4 regions of the Bradyrhizobium japonicum USDA 6 genome follow, and region 1 is predicted to be linked to each of the others. Evidence: predicted binding sites of a transcription regulator. Region 1 holds the regulator's gene; each other region holds the start of a gene.
The links. Region 1 encodes PhoB, which activates phosphate uptake and scavenging genes when phosphate is short. Its sites were predicted from a motif close to TGTCATNNANCTGTCAT; they were not measured.
Positions count from the first base shown of each region.

Region 2: a site for PhoB is predicted at 2,684-2,700, ahead of phnF (phosphonate metabolism transcriptional regulator PhnF). Genes of this name have one in related genera too.
Region 3: a site for PhoB is predicted at 1,994-2,010, ahead of ugpB (sn-glycerol-3-phosphate ABC transporter substrate-binding protein UgpB). Genes of this name have one in related genera too.
Region 4: a site for PhoB is predicted at 1,230-1,246, ahead of BJ6T_RS23720 (glycerophosphodiester phosphodiesterase family protein). Genes of this name have one in related genera too.

Region 1 is NC_017249.1:1,200,440-1,205,309, reverse strand. Features, by position in the region: gene BJ6T_RS05485 (aspartate aminotransferase family protein) at 1-169, opposite strand, end outside; gene BJ6T_RS05480 (GcrA family cell cycle regulator) at 626-1,138, shown strand; gene phoB (phosphate regulon transcriptional regulator PhoB) at 1,246-1,953, opposite strand; gene phoU (phosphate signaling complex protein PhoU) at 1,968-2,684, opposite strand; gene pstB (phosphate ABC transporter ATP-binding protein PstB) at 2,696-3,517, opposite strand; gene pstA (phosphate ABC transporter permease PstA) at 3,514-4,359, opposite strand; gene pstC (phosphate ABC transporter permease subunit PstC) at 4,364-4,870, opposite strand, start outside.
Region 2 is NC_017249.1:1,369,940-1,374,809, forward strand. Features, by position in the region: gene phnE (phosphonate ABC transporter, permease protein PhnE) at 1-601, shown strand, start outside; gene BJ6T_RS06245 (IS5 family transposase) at 744-1,703, opposite strand; gene phnF (phosphonate metabolism transcriptional regulator PhnF) at 1,918-2,649, opposite strand; gene phnG (phosphonate C-P lyase system protein PhnG) at 2,770-3,234, shown strand; gene phnH (phosphonate C-P lyase system protein PhnH) at 3,239-3,847, shown strand; gene BJ6T_RS06265 (carbon-phosphorus lyase complex subunit) at 3,852-4,870, shown strand, end outside.
Region 3 is NC_017249.1:759,129-763,998, reverse strand. Features, by position in the region: gene BJ6T_RS03560 (organic hydroperoxide resistance protein) at 1-294, shown strand, start outside; gene BJ6T_RS03555 (CaiB/BaiF CoA transferase family protein) at 478-1,680, shown strand; gene ugpB (sn-glycerol-3-phosphate ABC transporter substrate-binding protein UgpB) at 2,064-3,380, shown strand; gene ugpA (sn-glycerol-3-phosphate ABC transporter permease UgpA) at 3,430-4,311, shown strand; gene ugpE (sn-glycerol-3-phosphate ABC transporter permease UgpE) at 4,311-4,870, shown strand, end outside.
Region 4 is NC_017249.1:5,007,139-5,012,008, forward strand. Features, by position in the region: gene adh (aldehyde dehydrogenase) at 1-1,156, shown strand, start outside; gene BJ6T_RS23720 (glycerophosphodiester phosphodiesterase family protein) at 1,363-2,715, shown strand; gene pdhA (pyruvate dehydrogenase (acetyl-transferring) E1 component subunit alpha) at 2,970-3,992, shown strand; gene BJ6T_RS23730 (pyruvate dehydrogenase complex E1 component subunit beta) at 4,022-4,870, shown strand, end outside.

The DNA of each region.
Region 1 (4,870 bases):
TGACCAACGCAGGATGAGCATGGCCGAGCGCATTCACCGCCACGCCCGAGGTGAAATCGAGATAGCGATCGCCATTGGTCGCAATCAGCCAGCAGCCTTCACCGCGCTCGAAACCGAGGTCGGACCTGGCGAAAACGGGGAGCAAATGCGGCGCTGCGCTGTTAGTCATGACGATCACTTGAATGTTGCGGACGGCGTGAGCGTGCATTGCGCAACGCACCATCGACCGGCCCGGAAAACGAAACGTGCCGCCTTTTAAGGGCGGCACGTGTGACTATCTTATGCCTGATGAAACCGGTGTCAATGCCGCCCGGAAAGCCTCGCGAAACCCAGAATCCGTAGTCTTGCGGTGGCGATTTTGCGTATTTCCGCCACGGAACATGTGGAAGCGAGTCGGCGGACTCTTGCGCGTGAGTCACGCCATATTGTAGCGTTTGGCTTGTCAGATACGACATCTCGTGCAGCAGTTCTGATCCCAAGAGTCCTCATGTACCGGCGTAAGCGTTCGGGCGCATCTGGCGCGCCCGGCGAGCCTTAAGGGATTCTGGCGGCACGGGTTTTTCGAGGCTTAGGCATTCGCCGTGCGGCCGCCAGGATGGCAGGCGCCGGCGAAGGAAAGGGTGCAATGACCGTTTTGACCTGGTCGGATGATCGCGTCGAGCAGCTGAAAAAGCTCTGGGAGGCCGGACTTTCGGCCAGCCAGATCGCCGCTGAACTCGGCAATGTGACCCGCAATGCCGTAATCGGCAAAGTGCACCGGCTCGGCCTGTCGGGCCGCGCCAAGAGCCCTTCATCGGCAGCGCCGCGGCCGCGCAAGGCGCGCCCCGCCCAGCACATGATGCGGGTGACCCGCCCGATCGCACGCGGCAACACCGCGCTGGCGCAAGCCTTCGAAGTCGAGGTCGAGGCCGAACCGGTCACCTACGACAACGTCGTGCCGATGAGCCAGCGGCTGTCTCTGCTGGAGCTGAACGAGGCCACCTGCCACTGGCCGGTCGGCGACCCCTCGAGCCCGGATTTCTTCTTCTGCGGCGGCAAGGCGCTCTCCGGCCTGCCCTACTGCGCCCAGCACTCGCGCGTGGCGTATCAGCCCGCGGCGGATCGCCGGCGTGCACCGGCGAAGCCGGGTCCGCGCTGAGTACAGCTCCAGCAGACAACCTTGTCCCGGCACAGAGCCGGGACGATCGAGCAAGAAAAAAAGCGCGCCGGGTGGCGCGCTTTTTGTTTGCCGGCTTGCAGCGGACCTTACGCCTGCTCCGCCTTCGCAAAGCGATCGTCCAGTGCGTAGCCCGCGCCGCGGACGGTGCGGATCGGGTCCTGCTCGCGACCGAGATTGAGCAGCTTGCGCAGGCGGCCGATATGGACGTCGACGGTGCGCTCGTCGATGTAGATGTCACGGCCCCAGACGCTGTCGAGCAGCTGCTCGCGCGAGAACACGCGGCCGGGATGCTCCAGAAAGAACTCCAGCAGGCGATATTCGGTCGGGCCGAGATCGATCGGCCGGCCCGAACGCGCCACGCGGCGCTTGTCGCGGTCGAGTTCGATGTCGCCATAGGCGAGCACGGTGGCGAGCCGCTCCGGGCTGGCGCGCCTGAGCAGGCCCTTCACGCGTGCCAGCAGCTCCGGCACCGAGAACGGCTTGACGATGTAGTCGTCGGCGCCGGTCGCAAGACCCCGCACCCGCTCACTCTCCTCGCCGCGCGCGGTGAGCATGATGATCGGAAGCTGCTTGGTCTCGGGCCGGGTGCGCAGCCGCCGGCACAGCTCGATGCCGGAGAGGCCCGGCAGCATCCAGTCGAGCACGATCAAATCGGGGATGTGCTCCTTGAGGCGGGTGTCGGCGTCGTCGCCGCGCATCACCGTCTCGACGTCATAGCCGTCGCCTTCGAGGTTGTAGCGGAGAAGCTCGGTGAGAGCTTCCTCGTCCTCAACCACCATAATGCGTGCGCCCATGGTGTCGTCGCTCCTTAAGTGTTCGGGACCGTCGTGGCGAAGGTCGTCATGTCGCCCTTCGGCCGCTTGTCGGTGATCGCCTGGCCCTCGATCATGTAGAACACGGTCTCGGCAATGTTGGTGGCGTGGTCACCGATGCGCTCAATGTTCTTGGCGCAGAACATCAGGTGGATGCAGAACGAGATGTTGCGCGGATCCTCCATCATGTAGGTGAGCAGCTCGCGGAACAGCGAGGTGCAGATGGCGTCGACTTCCTCGTCGCCCTTCCACACCGCCATCGCCGCCGGTAGATCGTGCGCGGCATAGGCATCCAGCACCGACTTGACCTGCTGCTGCACGAGATCGGTCATGTGCTCCAGGCCGCGGAACAGCTTGAGCGGATGGAAATCCGTCTCCAGCGCCGCGACGCGCTTGCCCATGTTCTTGGCGAGGTCGCCGATCCGCTCGAGATCGGTCGCGACGCGCATGGCGCCGACGATCTCGCGCAGATCGACCGCCATCGGCTGGCGGCGCGCGATGGTGAGCACGGCGCGCTCCTCGATCTTCTTCTGAAGCGCGTCGAGATCGGCGTCGATGGTGACGACGCGCTGGCCGAGCGCGACGTCGCGGCGGATCAGCGCGTCGACGGAATCGACGATCATGCGCTCGGCGATGCCTCCCATCTCGGCGACCAGGCGCGTGAGCTCCTGGAGGTCGGTGTCGAAGGCCTTTGCGGTATGTTCAGAACCCATGTTCCGTCTCCTCAGCCGAACCGGCCGGTGATGTAATCCTGCGTGCGCCGGTCGGTCGGCGACGTGAAGATCTTGCTGGTGTCGTCGAACTCGATCAGCTCGCCGAGATACATGAAGGCGGTCTTGTCGGAGACGCGCGCCGCCTGCTGCATGTTGTGGGTGACGATCGCGATCGTGTAGTTCTCGGACAGCTCCTGGATCAGCTCCTCGACCTTGGCGGTCGAGATCGGGTCGAGCGCCGAGCAGGGCTCGTCGAACAGGATCACCTCGGGCCGCACCGCGACCGTGCGGGCGATGCAGAGGCGCTGCTGCTGGCCGCCGGAGAGCGACAGGCCGGAGGCGTTGAGCTTGTCCTTGACCTCGTTCCACAGCGCGCCACCGCGCAGCGCCTTTTCGACGCGGTCGTCCATCTCGGACTTCGAGATCTTCTCATAGAGACGGATGCCGAAGGCGATGTTCTCGTAGATCGTCATCGGGAACGGCGTCGGCTTCTGGAACACCATGCCGACGCGGGCGCGCAGCAGATTGAGGTCCAGCTTGGGGTCGAGGATGTTGGTCTGGTCGAGCATCAGCTGACCGGTGACGCGCTGGCCCGGATAGAGATCGTACATCCGGTTGAAGATGCGCAGCAGGGTGGACTTGCCGCAGCCCGACGGGCCGATGAACGCCGTGACTCGGTTGGTCCCGAGCGCCAGATTGATGTTCTTCAGCGCGTGGTGCTCGCCATAATAGAAGTTCAGGTTGCGCACCGTCACCTTGGCCGGGGCCTCGGGCAACACCGGCGCCTGCGGCAAACCACCGGCCGCGCTCATCGATACGGAAAGCTCACTCATTTTGCGGTCCTCTCGGCGCCAAGGATGCGCGCGCCAATGTTCAGGGCAAGCACGGTAATCGTGATCAGCAGCGCGCCGCTCCAGGCGAGCTGCTTCCAATAGGCGTAGGGGCTCTGGACAAAGTTGTTGATGGTGACCGGCAGGTTCGCCATCGTCTTGTTCAGGCCGAGGCTGAAGAACTGGTTCGACAGCGCAGTAAAGAGCAGCGGCGCGGTCTCGCCGGCGACGCGGGCGGTCGCGAGCAGCACGCCGGTGATGAGGCCGGAACGGGCGGCACGATAAGCGATGCGCTTGATCACCAGCGAGCGCGGCAGGCCGAGCGCGGACGCCGCCTCACGCAGCGCGTTCGGCACCAGCAGCAACATGTCCTCGGTAGTGCGCAGCACCACCGGGATGACGATGACCGCGAGCGCGAGCGCGCCTGCGATCGCCGAGAAGCCGCGCATCGGCACCACCACCGCACCATAGATGAACAGGCCGATGATGATCGAGGGCGCCGACAGGAGGATGTCGTTGATGAAGCGGATCACCGAGGTCAGGCGATCGTTGCGGCCGTACTCGGCAAGATAGGTGCCGGCAAACAGGCCGAGCGGCGCGCCGATACCGACGCCGAGCACGGTCATGATGATCGAACCGACGATGGCGTTGCGCAGGCCGCCTTCGGTCGAGCCCGGAGGCGGAGTGTCCGCGACAAAGATCTCCAGGTTCAGACCGGCGATGCCGTTGTAGAGCAGCGTGATCAGGATCAGCGCAAGCCAGGTGACGCCGAAGGCGGCGGCGGCCATGCAGAGACCGCGAACGACGATGTCCTTGCGGCGGCGGCGTGAATAGATCGGGTTCATGGCGCTAGTTCCCCGCCTTCTTTTCCAGCCGCATCAGCATCAGCCGCGCCGCTGCGAGCACGAAGAACGTCAGCACGAACAGCAGCAGGCCGAGCAGGATCAGGCCGGACTGGTGCAGGCCGTCGCTCTCGGCGAACTCGGATGCGATCGCCGCCGAGATCGTGGTGCCCGGGGCAAAGATCGAGGAGGAAATGCGGAACGAGTTGCCGATGATGAAGGTCACGGCCATGGTCTCGCCGAGCGCGCGGCCCAGCGCCAGCATGACGCCACCGATGACGCCGACGCGGGTGTAGGGGATCACCACGCTGCGGACGACTTCCCAGGTGGTGCAGCCGACGCCGTAAGCGGCTTCCTTCAGCACCGGCGGCACCGTCTTGAACACGTCGACCGAGATCGAGGTGATGAAGGGCAGCACCATGATCGCGAGGATCAGCGCGGCGTTGAACAGGCTGAGATAGGACGGGGGACCTGCGAAGATGGCGCCCAGCACGGGGACGCCGTCGAAGATCTT
Region 2 (4,870 bases), 170 kb from region 1:
GGCGCTGGGTGAGACGCTGTCGATCGCGCTACTCGGCACGACGCTCGCGGCTGTGTTCGCGCTTCCGGTCAGCTTGCTCGCCGCTCGCAACGTCATACCCTCGCAGATCCTGCGCTTTCCTATCAGGCGTCTCCTCGATTCGATCCGCGGCGTCGACACGCTGATCTGGGCGCTGGTGTGGATCAACGTGGTCGGGCTCGGTCCGTTCGCCGGCGTGCTCGCCATCGCCGTGTCGGATTTCGGGGCGTTCGGAAAATTGTTTTCGGAGGCGATCGAGGGCGCCGACCAGAAGCAGGTCGAAGGCGTGCGCGCCTCCGGCGGCAGTGCTTTGCACGAGATCCGCTTCGGCCTGCTGCCGCAGGTGCTGCCCGTGATCGCCGGCCAGGTGCTCTATTTCATCGAATCCAACACGCGCTCGGCCACCATCATCGGCATCGTCGGCGCCGGCGGCATCGGTCTCCAGCTCGCCGAGCAGATCCGCGTGCTGGAATGGCAGAAGGTGTCGTTCCTGATCCTGATGATTCTGGTTGCGGTCGCCGCGATCGATTTCATCTCGAGCAAATTGCGGTTTGCGATTATTGGAAGGCGGGCGGTCGCGTAATCGTAGCCACGAACTCCACTTCCCTTCTCCCCTTGCGGGCCTGTTGCGTTATCAGCTCTTGAGGCTGAAGACGTCAGGAACGAAGGCCTTGGTCCCGGCAATTGCCTGCCAAGATCTGTAGTTGTCGCCCTCGGAGGGTGGCTCACGCGGCGATTGTGGCCCACCGCCTCATGTTGAAGGCGATCGCGGCGAGCACGACTTGCCCGGTCGCCTTGATCAGACCGACGTAGCGGATGCAGGTCAGCCGCATGCGGCGTTTGAGAGTAGCGAAGGTGGTCTCGACCTGGGCTCGGCGGCGCGCGATGAGGAGGTTGTAGCGTTTGAGCCTGGGCGGCAGTTCCGGATGATGTCTGTTGGGCCGACGAGCGATGCGGGGTTTCTTGCCCTCCGCCTTCAGCCGGGCCCGTCGGGCATGGGTGTCGTAAGCCGCATCGGCCCACACCGCAGCTTCATCGCCCCGGATCAAAGCGTCCGCAGGTGTCGTATCGTTGACGTTAGCGGGTGTGGTCAGCACCGCGCGGATCAAGCCGGATCCTTCGTCCACACCCACATGGGCCTTGTAACCGAAGGTCGAGCCGCTTTTGCCCTGCCGTTTGGCAAACCGGGCATCAGGGTCGTTTGAGGGGCGATCCTCCTTGGGCGGAGCCGAGACTGCCTGGATCAAGGTCGCATCCAGCATCGTGCCGCGCTTGAGGATCACGCCAGCATTCTCAAGCTGACGATCCAATTCGCCAAACAGCTTCTCCAGCAGGCCCTGTTCAACGAGCTGGTTCCGGAAGCGGTTCAGGACCGTGTGGTCGGGCGTCGCATCCTCAAGGCTCAAACCGACGAAGCGCTTGAACGACAACCGGTCGCCCAGCGCTTCCTCGAGTTCGCGCTCCGAAAGACCATACAGCGACTGCAACAGCACAGCACGAAACAGCACCAACACCGGATAGCCTGGTCGACCGGGGCTCCCTTCATCCCGCAAATGGCCGATCAGCTTCTCGAACCGGTACCACTTGACCAGGCCAGCCAGCCGATCCAGCGCCGCATTGGCGCCGGCCCCCTTCGGCATCAGCGCTTCCACAAAGCTCGGCTGTCCCGTCCGCTTGACCGCCATCGCTACCCTCCAAGGCTTTGCCCTAGGGAATCACAATTGACGAATTACGCAACAGCCCCCTTGCGGGAGAAGGTGGCGCGAAGCGCCGGATGAGGGGGTGCTTCGGCGAGTTCAAATACTGAGACGTGGGCGCGGAGAGAGACCCCTCACCCGTCTCGCCGCTACGCGGCGAGCCACCCTCTCCCGCAAGGGGAGAGGGTGAAGAAGAGCAGCCTCACCCGTTCTCCACCAGAAACTCCACCCGCTCCGCTGCAAAGCGCGAGTGCTTGGTCACCAGCGGCTTGCCGGCGAGATCGTGGTCGGTCGCGTCGACCACGAGGATCGGCCGTCCCAGCGGCAGATCGAGCCGCGCGGCGTCGGTCGCGTCCACGATGCCGGCGGTGATCCGGGTCGCGCCGCGGCTGTAGTCGCGGACGCCGTAATGCTCGAGCAGTTTCGTCATCGATCGCGTCGCGGCGAACACATTGCCCGCGCCCGGGAACAATTCCGCTGACAGCCAGGTGGTGGAGACGCAGATCGGCGTGCGGTCGGCGAGGCGGATCGCCTCGATCCGCACCAGCGGCGCGCCGGCCTTCAATCCCAGTTCACGCGCCAGTTCGCGGGTCGCGACGTCGTCGGACGCCTCGATCAACCGGCCATGCGGTTCGCGGCCATCGGCGCCGACGATCTCGGAGAAGCGGGTGCGCGAGCGCAAGGGATAAGCAAGGCGCTGCGCCTCGACATAGGTTCCGCTGCCGCGTTCGGCGCGCACGAGGCCCCGCTCGGCAAGTGCGGCCAGGGCGCGCCGCACGGTGTGGCGGTTCACGCGATAGGTTTCGGCGATCTCCATCTCGCCCGGCAGCTTGTCGCCGGCCGCAAAGCGGCCGTCGGCGATACCGCGCTCGATGCCGTCGGCAACGAGGCGCCACAGCGCGACGCCCGAAGAGGCTGTGTCCTGCATGCTCATGTCGCCGAGAAGCCTACTTCAGAAATCACACGTTTGTCACGAAACAGTCATGGCGCGTCCGTATCAAGTTGTCTATTATCATAGACAACTTGGATTCGGCAAGTTCTGCAGAGAGTTTCGGTGGATTTGGTGACCCAGCACAACAACCAGCAAGTCCAGCGCAAGGCCGCGATGGCCGTGCTGGCGCACGCGGAGGCGGGCGAGATCGCCGCTCGCCTCCGCGCTCTCGCCCTGCCGGCTCATCAGGAGCTGCGCGCGCCGGAAAACGGTCTCGTCATGCTGCGCGGCCGGGTCGGCGGCGACGGCGCGCCATTCAATCTCGGTGAAGCCACGGTGTCGCGCGCGGCGGTCCGGCTCGCGAGCGGCGAAGTCGGCTTCGGCTACACGCTGGGGCGCGACGGCGAGAAGGCGCGGCTGATCGCGCTGTGCGACGCGCTGGCGCAGTCCAGTGATTTCGGCGAGGCGGTGGAGCGTGACGTTATCGCGCCGTTGCGCGAGCAGCTTATGATCCAGCGCAAGCAGGCGGCGGCCGAGACCGCCGCGACGAAGGTTGATTTCTACACCATGGTGCGCGGTGAGGGGTGAGGCCATGACCACGATTGCGGAACTGCCGCCGGGTTTCGTCGACAAGGTCTTGTCGGCGCAATCGACCTTTCGTTCCGTCATGGACGCGATGGCGCGGCCGGGTTCGGTCCAGCGCATCGTACCGATGGCGGGAGTGCCCGGGCCAACGATGCGCGGCACCGCCGCGATCGCGCTGACGCTGTTCGATCACGACACGCCGCTCTGGCTCGATGCGCGGATGGCGGAGAGATCGGACGTGGTGAAATGGCTCAAGTTCCACACCGGCGCGCCGGTGGTGCAGGATCCCTCGATCGCAAGTTTCGCGCTGATCAGCGACGGCGCGGCGTTGCCGGCGCTCGAGCGCTTCGCGCTGGGCACGAACGAGTATCCGGATCGTTCGACCACCGTGATCCTTCAGGTCGAGAGCCTGGACTCGGGTCGCAGTTTCGAACTGCGTGGCCCCGGCATCGACGGTGTCGCGACGCTTCAGGCCTCGATCAAGCCTTTCGATCTGTTCGAGCGCCTGCGCATGAACGAGGCGTTGTTTCCGCGCGGCATCGATTTGGTGCTGGTCGCCGATGACGCCGTGGTTGCGATCCCGCGCACCACGCGTGTCGTGAACAAGGGAAGCTAGTCGCATGTATGTCGCAGTCAAAGGCGGCGAGCGCGCCATCGAGAACGCCCATCGCCTGCTCGCCAATGCGCGGCGTGGCGACCAGAGCGTTTCCGAAGTCACGCTGGATCAGATCTCGGAGCAGCTTGGCCTCGCCGTGGACCGCGTCATGAGCGAAGGCTCGCTCTATGACCGTGAGCTCGCGGCGCTCGCCATCAAGCAGGCGCGCGGGGATCTGATCGAGGCGATCTTCCTGATCCGCGCCTTCCGCGCCACCCTGCCGCGCTTCGGCACCAGCGAGCCGGTCGAGACCGGCGCGATGCGCGTGCAGCGGCGGGTGTCGGCGACGTTCAAGGACATTCCCGGCGGCCAGATCCTCGGGCCGACCTTCGACTACACCCACCGCCTGCTCGATCCATCGCTTGGCCAGGGCTTTGTGCCTGAAGTGCCGGCGACGGCCGAAGCGTCGACGGCGCCCACGCCGCGTGTGACCGACATCCTGGGCCGGGACGGGCTGATCGAGTCCTCGCCGCGAGCCGAAGACGGCGCCAGCGTCGGCGATCTCACGCGCGAACCGCTGAACTTCCCGGCCGATCGCGACCTGCGCCTGCAAAACCTCGCGCGCGGTGACGAAGGGTTTCTGCTGGCGATGGGTTATTCCACCCAGCGCGGCTACGGCCGCAACCATCCCTTCGTCGGCGAGATCCGCTTCGGCGAGGTCGAGGTCGAGTTTTTCGCGGAGGACGTCGGCTTCGCCGTGCCACTCGGCTCCATCGAGCTCACCGAGTGCCAGATGGTCAACCAGTTCAAGGGTTCGGCGACGGAAGCGCCGTGCTTCACCCGCGGCTATGGTCTCGCCTTCGGCCAGAGCGAGCGCAAGACCATGTCGATGGCGCTGGTCGACCGCGCGCTGCGTGCCCGCGAGCTCGGCGAAGAAGCCGTGGCCCCGGCGCAAGATGAAGAATTCGTGATGTCGCATTCGGACAACGTCCAGGCGACCGGCTTCGTCGAGCATCTGAAGCTGCCGCACTATGTCGACTTCCA
Region 3 (4,870 bases), 440 kb from region 1:
GGCAACAATCCGGAGCAGCTGTTTGCGGCCGGCTATGCCGCCTGCTTCATCGGCGCGATGAAGTTCGTGGCCTCGCAGGGCGGCCCGAAGGTTCCGGCTGACGCCTCGGTCACCTCCACCGTCGGCATCGGCCCGCGCTCGGCCGGCGGCTTCGGTCTCGACATCGACCTCGCCGTCTCGCTGCCGGGCCTTGCCCGCGCGGAAGCCGAGGCGCTGGTCGAGAAGGCCCACCAGGTATGTCCCTACTCCAATGCCACGCGCGGCAATGTCGACGTTCGCCTGACGGTCGTCTGATCAAACGGCGGATTGGCTGGCCCGAGATCCCCCTCGGGCCGGCCGCTTCCCTTTATTTTTTGTTTTGCCACGCCCCGGGATGGCACGGCGGCACCGCATACGCCCCTACGCACCAAGCCATTGCTGGCGCAAAAAAACCTCGCTAGGCCTGTGATCAATGATCGACACAGGGGAAGCGAAGGCATGACCGAAGCCGTTTTGGGCGCAATGAGCGGACTGCGCGTCATCGATCTCACGCGCGTGCTCGGCGGTCCCTACTGCACCCAGATCCTCGCCGACCACGGCGCCGACGTGATCAAGGTCGAGCCGCCCGCCGGCGACGAGGTACGCGACTGGGGCCCTCCGTTCCACGAGGAAGACGCGGCCTATTTCATCGGCATCAACCGCAACAAGCGCTCGATCGGCCTCGACCTCGCCTCCGAAGGCGGCCGTGTCGTGCTGCTCAAGATGCTCGAGACCGCCGACGTCCTGATCGAGAATTTCAAGCCGGGCACGCTGGAGAAATGGGGCATCGGCAACGATGTGCTCAGCAAGAAATTTCCGCGCCTGGTGCATTGCCGGATCTGCGGCTTCGGCGCCGACGGTCCGCGCGGCGGCAATCCCGGCTATGACGCCATCATCCAGGCCATGACCGGCATGATCGCGGCGACCGGTTCGCCCGAGAGCGGTCCGATGCGGATCGGCGTGCCGCTGGTCGACATCACCACCGGCCTCTATGCGGCGATCGGCATCCTGATGGCGCTGTCGGAGCGGCAGCGCTCGGGCCAGGGCCAGTTCCTGGAGACGACGCTGTACGAGACCGGCCTTGCCATCATGCATCCGCACACCGCGAATTATTTCATGCACGGCAAGCCGCCGTCGCTCACCGGCAACGAACATCCCAACCTCGTACCTTACGCGATCTTCCCGACCAGGACCGACGACATCTTCATCGGCGTCGGCAATGACGGCACCTTCCGCAAGCTCGCCAAGGAAATCGGCAAGCCCGAGCTCGGCACCGATCCGCGCTTTGCCCGCAACAAGGACCGCATCGCCAATCGCGAGGCGCTGCGGGCCGAGTTGGCCGCCGTGTTCAGCCAGCACGAGGCGGAACCGCTGTGCAATCGTCTGCTCGCCGCCGGCCTGCCCGCAGGTCCCGTGCAGAAGATCGACCAGGCCTTGACCAACGCGCACACGATCGCCCGCGGCGATGTCATCGAGAAGGACTGGTACAAGGGCGTGGCCTCGCCGATCCGGCTGGATCGCAGCAAGCCGAGCCTGCGCCGCCTGCCGCCGAAATTCAGCCAGCACTCCCAGGAGGTGCTGGGCGAGTTCGGCTACTCCAAATCGGAGATCGACGCGATGGTCGAAAAGGGCACCGTCTGCGGCCCCGAGCGCAAGCGCTGAGACAACGACGACGATCGAGCGCCAGGGCAGGTGCGCTCCCTCTCCCGCTTGCGGGAGAGGGTTGGGGAGAGGGTGTCTCCGCAATGGGACAATCCCCCAGAGGATAGAGCCCTCACCCGCGCCTCCGGCGCGACCTCTCCCGCAAGCGGGAGAGGTTTTTGAGCCTGCAGCCTGATCTTCAGCCTCACACAATGATGCCGCACTGCGGCGCGGGCACGCATGTGCGAACGGAGGAGGCTGCGCGCTCGGCATTCGCCTATTTGACGGCTTCCCTTTTGGCCGCGCTTGCTGCTTTCGTTTCTCCCGCTTACACAGTCATGTGAACGTCATATGGCGCTGCTAGCGCAAGCGCTTCTTTTTGACGGCCAAGGGAGGTTTACTTGATGGCTCTTCGACACTTTGGGGCGGCTGCCGCAGTTGCGATCACGATCGGCATGGGCGCATCGCCGGCCTTGGCCGTGACCGAAATCCAGTGGTGGCACGCGATGACCGGCGCCAACAACGACGTCATCGTCAAGCTCGCCACCGACTTCAACGCCTCGCAGACCGACTACAAGGTGATCCCGACCTACAAGGGCAACTATCCCGATACGATGAACGCCGGCATCGCGGCGTTTCGCGCCGGCAATGCCCCGCACATCATGCAGGTGTTCGAAGTCGGCACCGCGACCATGATGGCCGCGACCGGCGCCGTAAAACCCGTCTACAAGCTGATGGCCGAGGCCGGCGAGAAGTTCGACCCCAAGATCTACCTGCCCGCCATCACCGGCTACTACTCGACCTCGAAGGGCGAGATGCTGTCCTTCCCGTTCAATTCGTCGTCGACCGTCATGTGGGTCAACCTCGACGAGCTCAAGAAGGCGAACGTCGAGATCCCCAAGACCTGGCCCGAAACGTTCGAGGCCGCCAAGAAGCTGAAGGCTGCGGGTCATGACACCTGCGGCTTCTCCGGCTCCTGGGTCACCTGGGTCAATCTTGAGCAGCTCTCCGCCTGGCACAACGTGCCGCTCGCCAGCAAGGCCAACGGCCTCGACGGTTTCGACACCGTGCTGGAGTTCAACGGCCCGCTCCAGGTCAAGCATCTCGAAACCCTGGTCGAGCTGCAGAAGACCAAGACCTACGACTATGCCGGCCGCACCAACACCGGCGAAGGCCGCTTCACCTCGGGTGAATGCCCGATCTACCTGACCTCGTCGGCGTTCTTCGGCAACGTCAAGGCGCAGGCCAAGTTCAACTTCACCGCCGTGCCGATGCCTTATTATCCGGACGCCAAGGGCGCGCCGCAGAACTCGATCATCGGCGGCGCCTCGCTCTGGGTCATGGGCGGCAAGTCGGCCCAGGAATACAAGGGCGTCGCGAAGTTCCTGACCTTCCTCTCGGACACCGATCGCCAAGTCTACATCCACAAGGCCTCGGGCTATCTGCCGATCACCAAGGCGGCCTACGCCAAGGCGAAGGAAGAAGGTTTCTACAAGGATCAGCCCTATCTCGAGACCCCGCTGCTCGAGCTGACCAACAAGGAGCCGACCGAGAATTCGCGCGGCTTGCGTCTCGGCAACATGGTTCAGCTCCGTGACGTCTGGTCGGAAGAGATCGAGCAGGCGCTGGCCGGCAAGAAGACCGCCAAGCAGGCGCTCGACGCCGCGGTCGAGCGCGGCAACACGATGCTGCGTCAGTTCGAAAAGACCGCCGTCAAGTGAGGCGATGAGCGGCAGGCCGGTAAGCCGGCCTGCCGCTTCAGCTGGCATCATGCAAAAGCAAGCCATTTTCCAATCAAGGCTATTGCCCTACGCGCTGGTTGCACCGCAGCTCGCGATCGTCCTGATATTCTTCTACTGGCCTGCCCTGCAGGCGGTGATCCAGTCCTTCCTGCTCCAGGATGCCTTCGGTCTCTCGAGCACCTTTGTCTGGCTCGACAATTACATCGAGCTGTTCAAGGACCCCGCCTATTTCGAGGCGGTCGTCCGGACCTTCTTCTTCTCGTTCGCGATCGCCGTGTCGTCGCTGTCGTTCGCGCTGCTGCTGGCCGTGATGGCCGACAAGCCGCTGCGCGGCTCGATGCTCTACCGCACGCTGCTGATCTGGCCCTATGCGGTGGCGCCGCCCGTCGTCGGCGTGCTCTGGATCTTCATGCTGCATCCCTCGCTCGGCGTGCTGTCGCGCTATCTGCGCGGCGTGGGCGTCGACTGGAATCCGCTGCTCGACGGCAACCAGGCGGCGGCGCTGATCATCCTCGCCGCGGCGTGGAAGCAGATCTCCTATAATTTCCTGTTCTTCCTCGCCGGCCTGCAGGCCATCCCCCGAAGCGTGTTCGAGGCCGCTGCGATCGACGGCGCCCGTCCGATGCGCCGGTTCTGGACCGTGACCTTCCCGCTGCTGTCGCCCACGATCTTCTTCCTGCTGGTCGTCAACATCGTCTACGCCTTCTTCGACACCTTCGGCATCATCGACACCATGACCCGCGGCGGTCCCGGCACGTCGACGGTCACGCTGGTCTACAAGGTCTATTCCGACGGCCTGCTCGGCGGCAATCTCGGCAGCTCCGCGGCGCAATCGGTGATCCTGATGGTCATGGTCATCGTGCTGACGGGAATCCAGTTCCGCTTCGTCGAACGCAAGGTGACCTACTGATGGTCGAGGACGAGGGTATCAGGCGCTACGTCGCCCATTTCATCCTCTGGGTCGGGATCGCGATCGTCGCGTTCCCCGTCTACATCGCGATCGTCGCCTCGACCCAGGACAACGCGCTGATCGCCAACGGTCAGATGTCGCTGCTGCCGGGCGGGCACTTCTTCGAGGTCTACTACCAGACCATCTTCGTCGGCACGAGCGGCTCCACCCGCGAGCCCGTCGGCAACATGATGCTGAACTCGCTGGTGATGGCGCTCGCAATCGCGATCGGCAAGATCGCGATCTCGATCATCTCGGCCTATGCGATCGTGTATTTCCGCTTTCCGTTCCGGATGGCGATCTTCTGGATCATCTTCATCACGTTGATGCTGCCGGTCGAGGTGCGCATCTACCCGACCTACAAGATCGTCGCCGATCTGCACATGCTCGACAGCTATGCGGGCCTCGCGCTGCCGCTGATCGCGTCGGCCACCGCGACGCTGCTGTTCCGCCAGTTCTTCATGACCGTGCCGGACGAGCTGCTGGAGGCCTCGCGCATCGACGGCGCCGGCCCCTTGCG
Region 4 (4,870 bases), 3.8 Mb from region 1:
CGATCATTTCCGCTATTTCGCCGGCGTGGTGCGCGCACAGGAGGGCTCGATCGGCGAGATCGACCACGACACCATCGCCTATCATTTCCACGAACCGCTCGGCGTGGTCGGCCAGATCATCCCCTGGAACTTCCCGCTGCTGATGGCGTGCTGGAAGCTCGCGCCGGCGCTCGCCGCCGGCAATTGCGTCGTGCTCAAGCCCGCTGAGCAGACGCCGGCCTCGATCATGGTCTGGGCCGAGATCATCGGCGATCTCCTGCCGCCCGGCGTCCTCAACATCGTCAACGGCTTTGGCCTCGAAGCCGGCAAGCCGCTCGCGTCCAGCCCGCGGATCGCGAAAATCGCCTTCACCGGCGAGACCACGACGGGCCGGCTGATAATGCAATATGCCAGCCAGAACCTGATCCCGGTCACGCTCGAGCTCGGCGGCAAGTCGCCGAACATCTTCTTCAACGACGTCACCGCCGAGGACGACGACTTCTTCGACAAGGCGATCGAAGGTTTTGTGATGTTCGCGCTGAACCAGGGCGAGGTCTGCACCTGTCCGAGCCGGGCGCTGGTCCACGCCGACATCTATGACCGCTTCATGGAGCGTGCGCTGAAGCGCGTCGCCGCGATCAAGCAGGGCGACCCGCGCGCGGCCGACACCATGATCGGCGCGCAGGCATCCAGCGAGCAGCTCGCCAAGATCCTCTCCTATATCGACATCGGCAAGCAGGAGGGCGCCAAGGTGCTGGCCGGCGGCGGTCGTGCCGAGCTCGGCGGCGATCTGTCCGGCGGCTTCTATGTCCAGCCGACGGTGTTCGAGGGCCACAACAAGATGCGAATCTTCCAGGAGGAGATCTTTGGTCCGGTCGTCTCGGTCACGACCTTCAAGACCGATGACGAAGCGCTCGCGATCGCCAACGACACGCTCTACGGCCTGGGAGCCGGCGTCTGGAGTCGCGATGCCAACCGCTGCTACCGCTTCGGCCGGGCCATCCAGGCCGGCCGGGTCTGGACCAACTGCTATCATGCGTATCCTGCGCATGCCGCGTTCGGCGGTTACAAGCAGTCGGGCGTCGGTCGCGAGACCCACAAGATGATGCTCGATCATTACCAGCAGACCAAGAATCTCCTGGTCAGCTACAGCCCGAAGAAGCTTGGCTTCTTCTGATCGGGCAAGATCTGATCGGGCAAGATCTGATTGAGCAGGAGAGGGCGGAGCAACCTTGCGCCGCCCTCTCCGTCGTCATCCGTCTGTCAGAGTCTTGAGACAATACGACAGCGCCGACCGTATTCGGTTCGGCGCCTGCGGCATTCGAAGCGATGCCTGGCAACGACGGAGGCTTGATGATGCGGAACAGTCGTTCAGGACGGACAATGGGTGTCGCGGCGGTGCTGTTCGGCGCGGCGGTGCTGCCGCTGTCGATGGCCTTTGCGCAGTCCGGCCCGGCGCCAGCTGGCGCCAAGCCCTTCCTGACCGTCGATGGACAGGCGCCACTGGTCCTTGGCCATCGCGGCCTGCCGGGCCTGGTACCTGAAGAGACCGAGGCGTCGTACGACCTCGCCGCGGCGCTCGGGACCGATGCGCTCGAAGAGGATTTGCACCTGACCAAAGATTGCGTTCTGGTCGTGCGTCATAACCCCTGGCTGAGCGACAACACCAACATTGCCGAGGTGGCGAAGACCAATGCGGCCGTCGCCGCCCGCAAGCGGACCGTGCCTGGTGTGCGCGTCAAGGCCCCGTCGGCCACCGGCGTGCCTGCCGACTACCTGACGGATCTCAGCGACCCGGCCGATCCCAGATCGGTGCTGAAGTCGCTGATCGTGGACGGCGAGGATCATACCAACGATTGGTCGATCAGCGACTTCACCATGGCCGAGCTGAAGCAATGGATCGGCGGCACCACCTATGACGCGGCCAACGAGCGGCCGAAAGTCTTCAACGGCAAGCTCCCGATCATCAGCTTCCAGGACGTCATCGACATCGCCAAGGTCAAGAGCAAGGAGACCGGGCGGTCCATCCTCGTCTATCCCGAAACCAAGAACCCGACCTGGAACAATGCCCAGGCGATCGCCAATGGCTGCGGCGTGGCCGGCAGCCGGCCGCTCGAAGATGCCCTGATCAAGATCATTGGCGATAACGGCCTCAACACCAAGGACGCTCCCATCCTGGTCCAGAGCTTCGAACCCGGCAGCCTGAAATATATGCGCAGCCACGGCCTCCAGACGCGGCAGGTCCAGCTCGTCGACGGCAACGGAATCGACTTCAAAACCGGCAAGGTTCTCCTCAACAACATCACGAATTCGCGTCCGTTCGACTGGACGGTTGCGGGCGATGCGCGCTTGTACGATGCGATGCTCACGCCCGAGGGGCTTGCCGAGATCAAGACCTATGCCGAGGGCATCGGTCCGTGGAAGGCCTATATCGTTCCGCTCAAGATCGCGCCGTGGAAGGACAGCAACGCCGATGGCACGCCCTACAAGGGATCGACGCCGGAGGCTTCGACGCAGGACGCGACCAGCCTCGTCGCGGATGCGCACAAGCTCGGTCTTTTCGTCCATGTCTTCACGTTTCGGAACGAGAAGAAATATCTCGCCGCCGACTATCGCGGTGACCCGAGCCTTGAATATCTCAAATTCTACCGGCTCGGCGTCGATGGGGTCTTCAGCGACTTCACGCATACCGGCGTTGCCGCCCGCTCAGCGTATTTGCGCGAGTTGGGCTGGTAAGGCTGGCACGGCGAATCGGACGCGCTTGGGATTTCGGATACAAAACGCCGCGTCCGATTTCTCTGCGTTGGCGGCTCACGTTCCCTTCGCTGACCGGTGAGCTAAAGTTGCCCGATCGGCGCCAAAGGTTTTGCAAAGTTTCGGCCACGTTGCAGTGCGGCATAATGAAAGTCGAGCCATGCCGCCGCGGTCCTTTCCAAGGGCGTTTGACTTGGGTTAGAGAGGGCTGAAGTTTTCTCTGACCCGGAATTCCCATGGCCGCACCCAAGAAAGCCGCCGCAAGCACTCCACAAGACAAGACCGACGGCGGTTCGCCCCCGGAATTCACCAGAGAGCAGGAGCTCAAAGCGCTCCGCGACATGCTCCTGATCCGGCGGTTCGAGGAAAAGGCCGGCCAGCTCTACGGCATGGGCGCGATCGGCGGCTTCTGCCACCTCTATATCGGCCAGGAAGCCGTGGTGGTCGGCATGCAGATGGCCCTGAAGCAGGGCGATCAAGTGATCACTGGCTATCGCGATCACGGTCATATGCTTGCCACCGGCATGGAGGCCAACGGCGTCATGGCCGAGCTCACCGGCCGGCGCGGCGGCTATTCCAAGGGCAAGGGCGGCTCCATGCACATGTTCAGCAAGGAGAAGCACTTCTACGGCGGCCACGGCATCGTCGGAGCCCAGGTCTCGCTCGGCACGGGTCTGGCCTTCGCGAACCACTATCGTGGTAACGACAATGTCAGCGTCACCTATTTCGGCGACGGCGCGGCCAACCAGGGCCAGGTCTATGAGAGCTTCAACATGGCGGAGCTCTGGAAGCTGCCGGTGATCTACGTCATCGAGAACAACCGCTACGCCATGGGCACCGCGGTGTCGCGCGCTTCGGCGCAGCAGGATTTCTCCAAGCGCGGTGCGTCCTTCAACATCCCCGGCATGCAGGTCGACGGCATGGACGTCCGCGCCGTGAAGGCCGCGGGCGAGGAGGCGGCGGCCTGGTGCCGCGCCGGCAAGGGCCCCTTCATCCTGGAGATGCAGACCTACCGCTATCGCGGCCATTCGATGTCCGACCCCGCCAAGTACAGAACGCGCGAAGAGGTCGAAAAAGTCCGCCACGACCAGGACCCGATCGAGCAGGTGCGCAACCGCCTGCTCGCGGCCAAGGTGAGCGAGGCCGATCTCAAGGCGATCGACGCCGAGGTCCGCGACATCGTCAACGCGTCCGCCGACTTCGCCCAGCATGATCCCGAGCCGGATGCCGCCGAGCTCTGGACCGACATTTACCGCTGAACGCGCGCAAGCTTTCTTTTGGAGTCGATATGCCAATTCAAGTGCTGATGCCCGCGTTGTCGCCCACGATGGAGAAGGGCAACCTTGCCAAGTGGCTGAAGAAAGAGGGCGAGACGATCAAGTCCGGCGACGTGATCGCCGAGATCGAGACCGACAAGGCGACCATGGAAGTCGAGGCGACCGACGAGGGGACGCTCGGCAAGATCCTGATCCCCGAGGGCACCGCCGACGTTGCCGTGAACACGCCGATCGCGACCATCCTCGCCGATGGCGAGAGCGCCGCCGATCTCGCCAAGGCGCCCGCGCCGGCGAAGCCGGCAGCCGAGGCTGCTCCGCCCACGTCCGCGAAGGCCGAGGCACCCGCGCCCAAGGCTGCGCCCGCACCGCAGGCCGTTGCCGAACCCGATCCCGAAGTGCCCGCCGGCACCGAGATGGTGACGCAGACCATCCGCGAAGCGCTGCGCGACGCGATGGCCGAAGAGATGCGCCGCGACGCCGACGTCTTCGTGATGGGCGAAGAGGTCGCCGAATATCAGGGCGCCTACAAGGTGACCCAGGGCCTGCTCCAGGAATTCGGCGCCAGGCGCGTGATCGACACGCCGATCACCGAGCACGGCTTCGCCGGCATCGGCGTCGGTGCCGCCATGACCGGGCTGAAGCCGATCGTCGAGTTCATGACCTTCAACTTCGCCATGCAGGCGATCGACCAGATTATCAACTCGGCGGCCAAGACGCTCTACATGTCCGGCGGACAGATGGGCTGCTCGATCGTGTTCCGCGGCCCGAACGGCGCCGCCGCACGTGTCGCCGCCCAGCACAGCCAGGACTACTCGTCCTGGTATTCCAACGTCCCGGGTCTCAAGGTGGTCGCGCCGTTC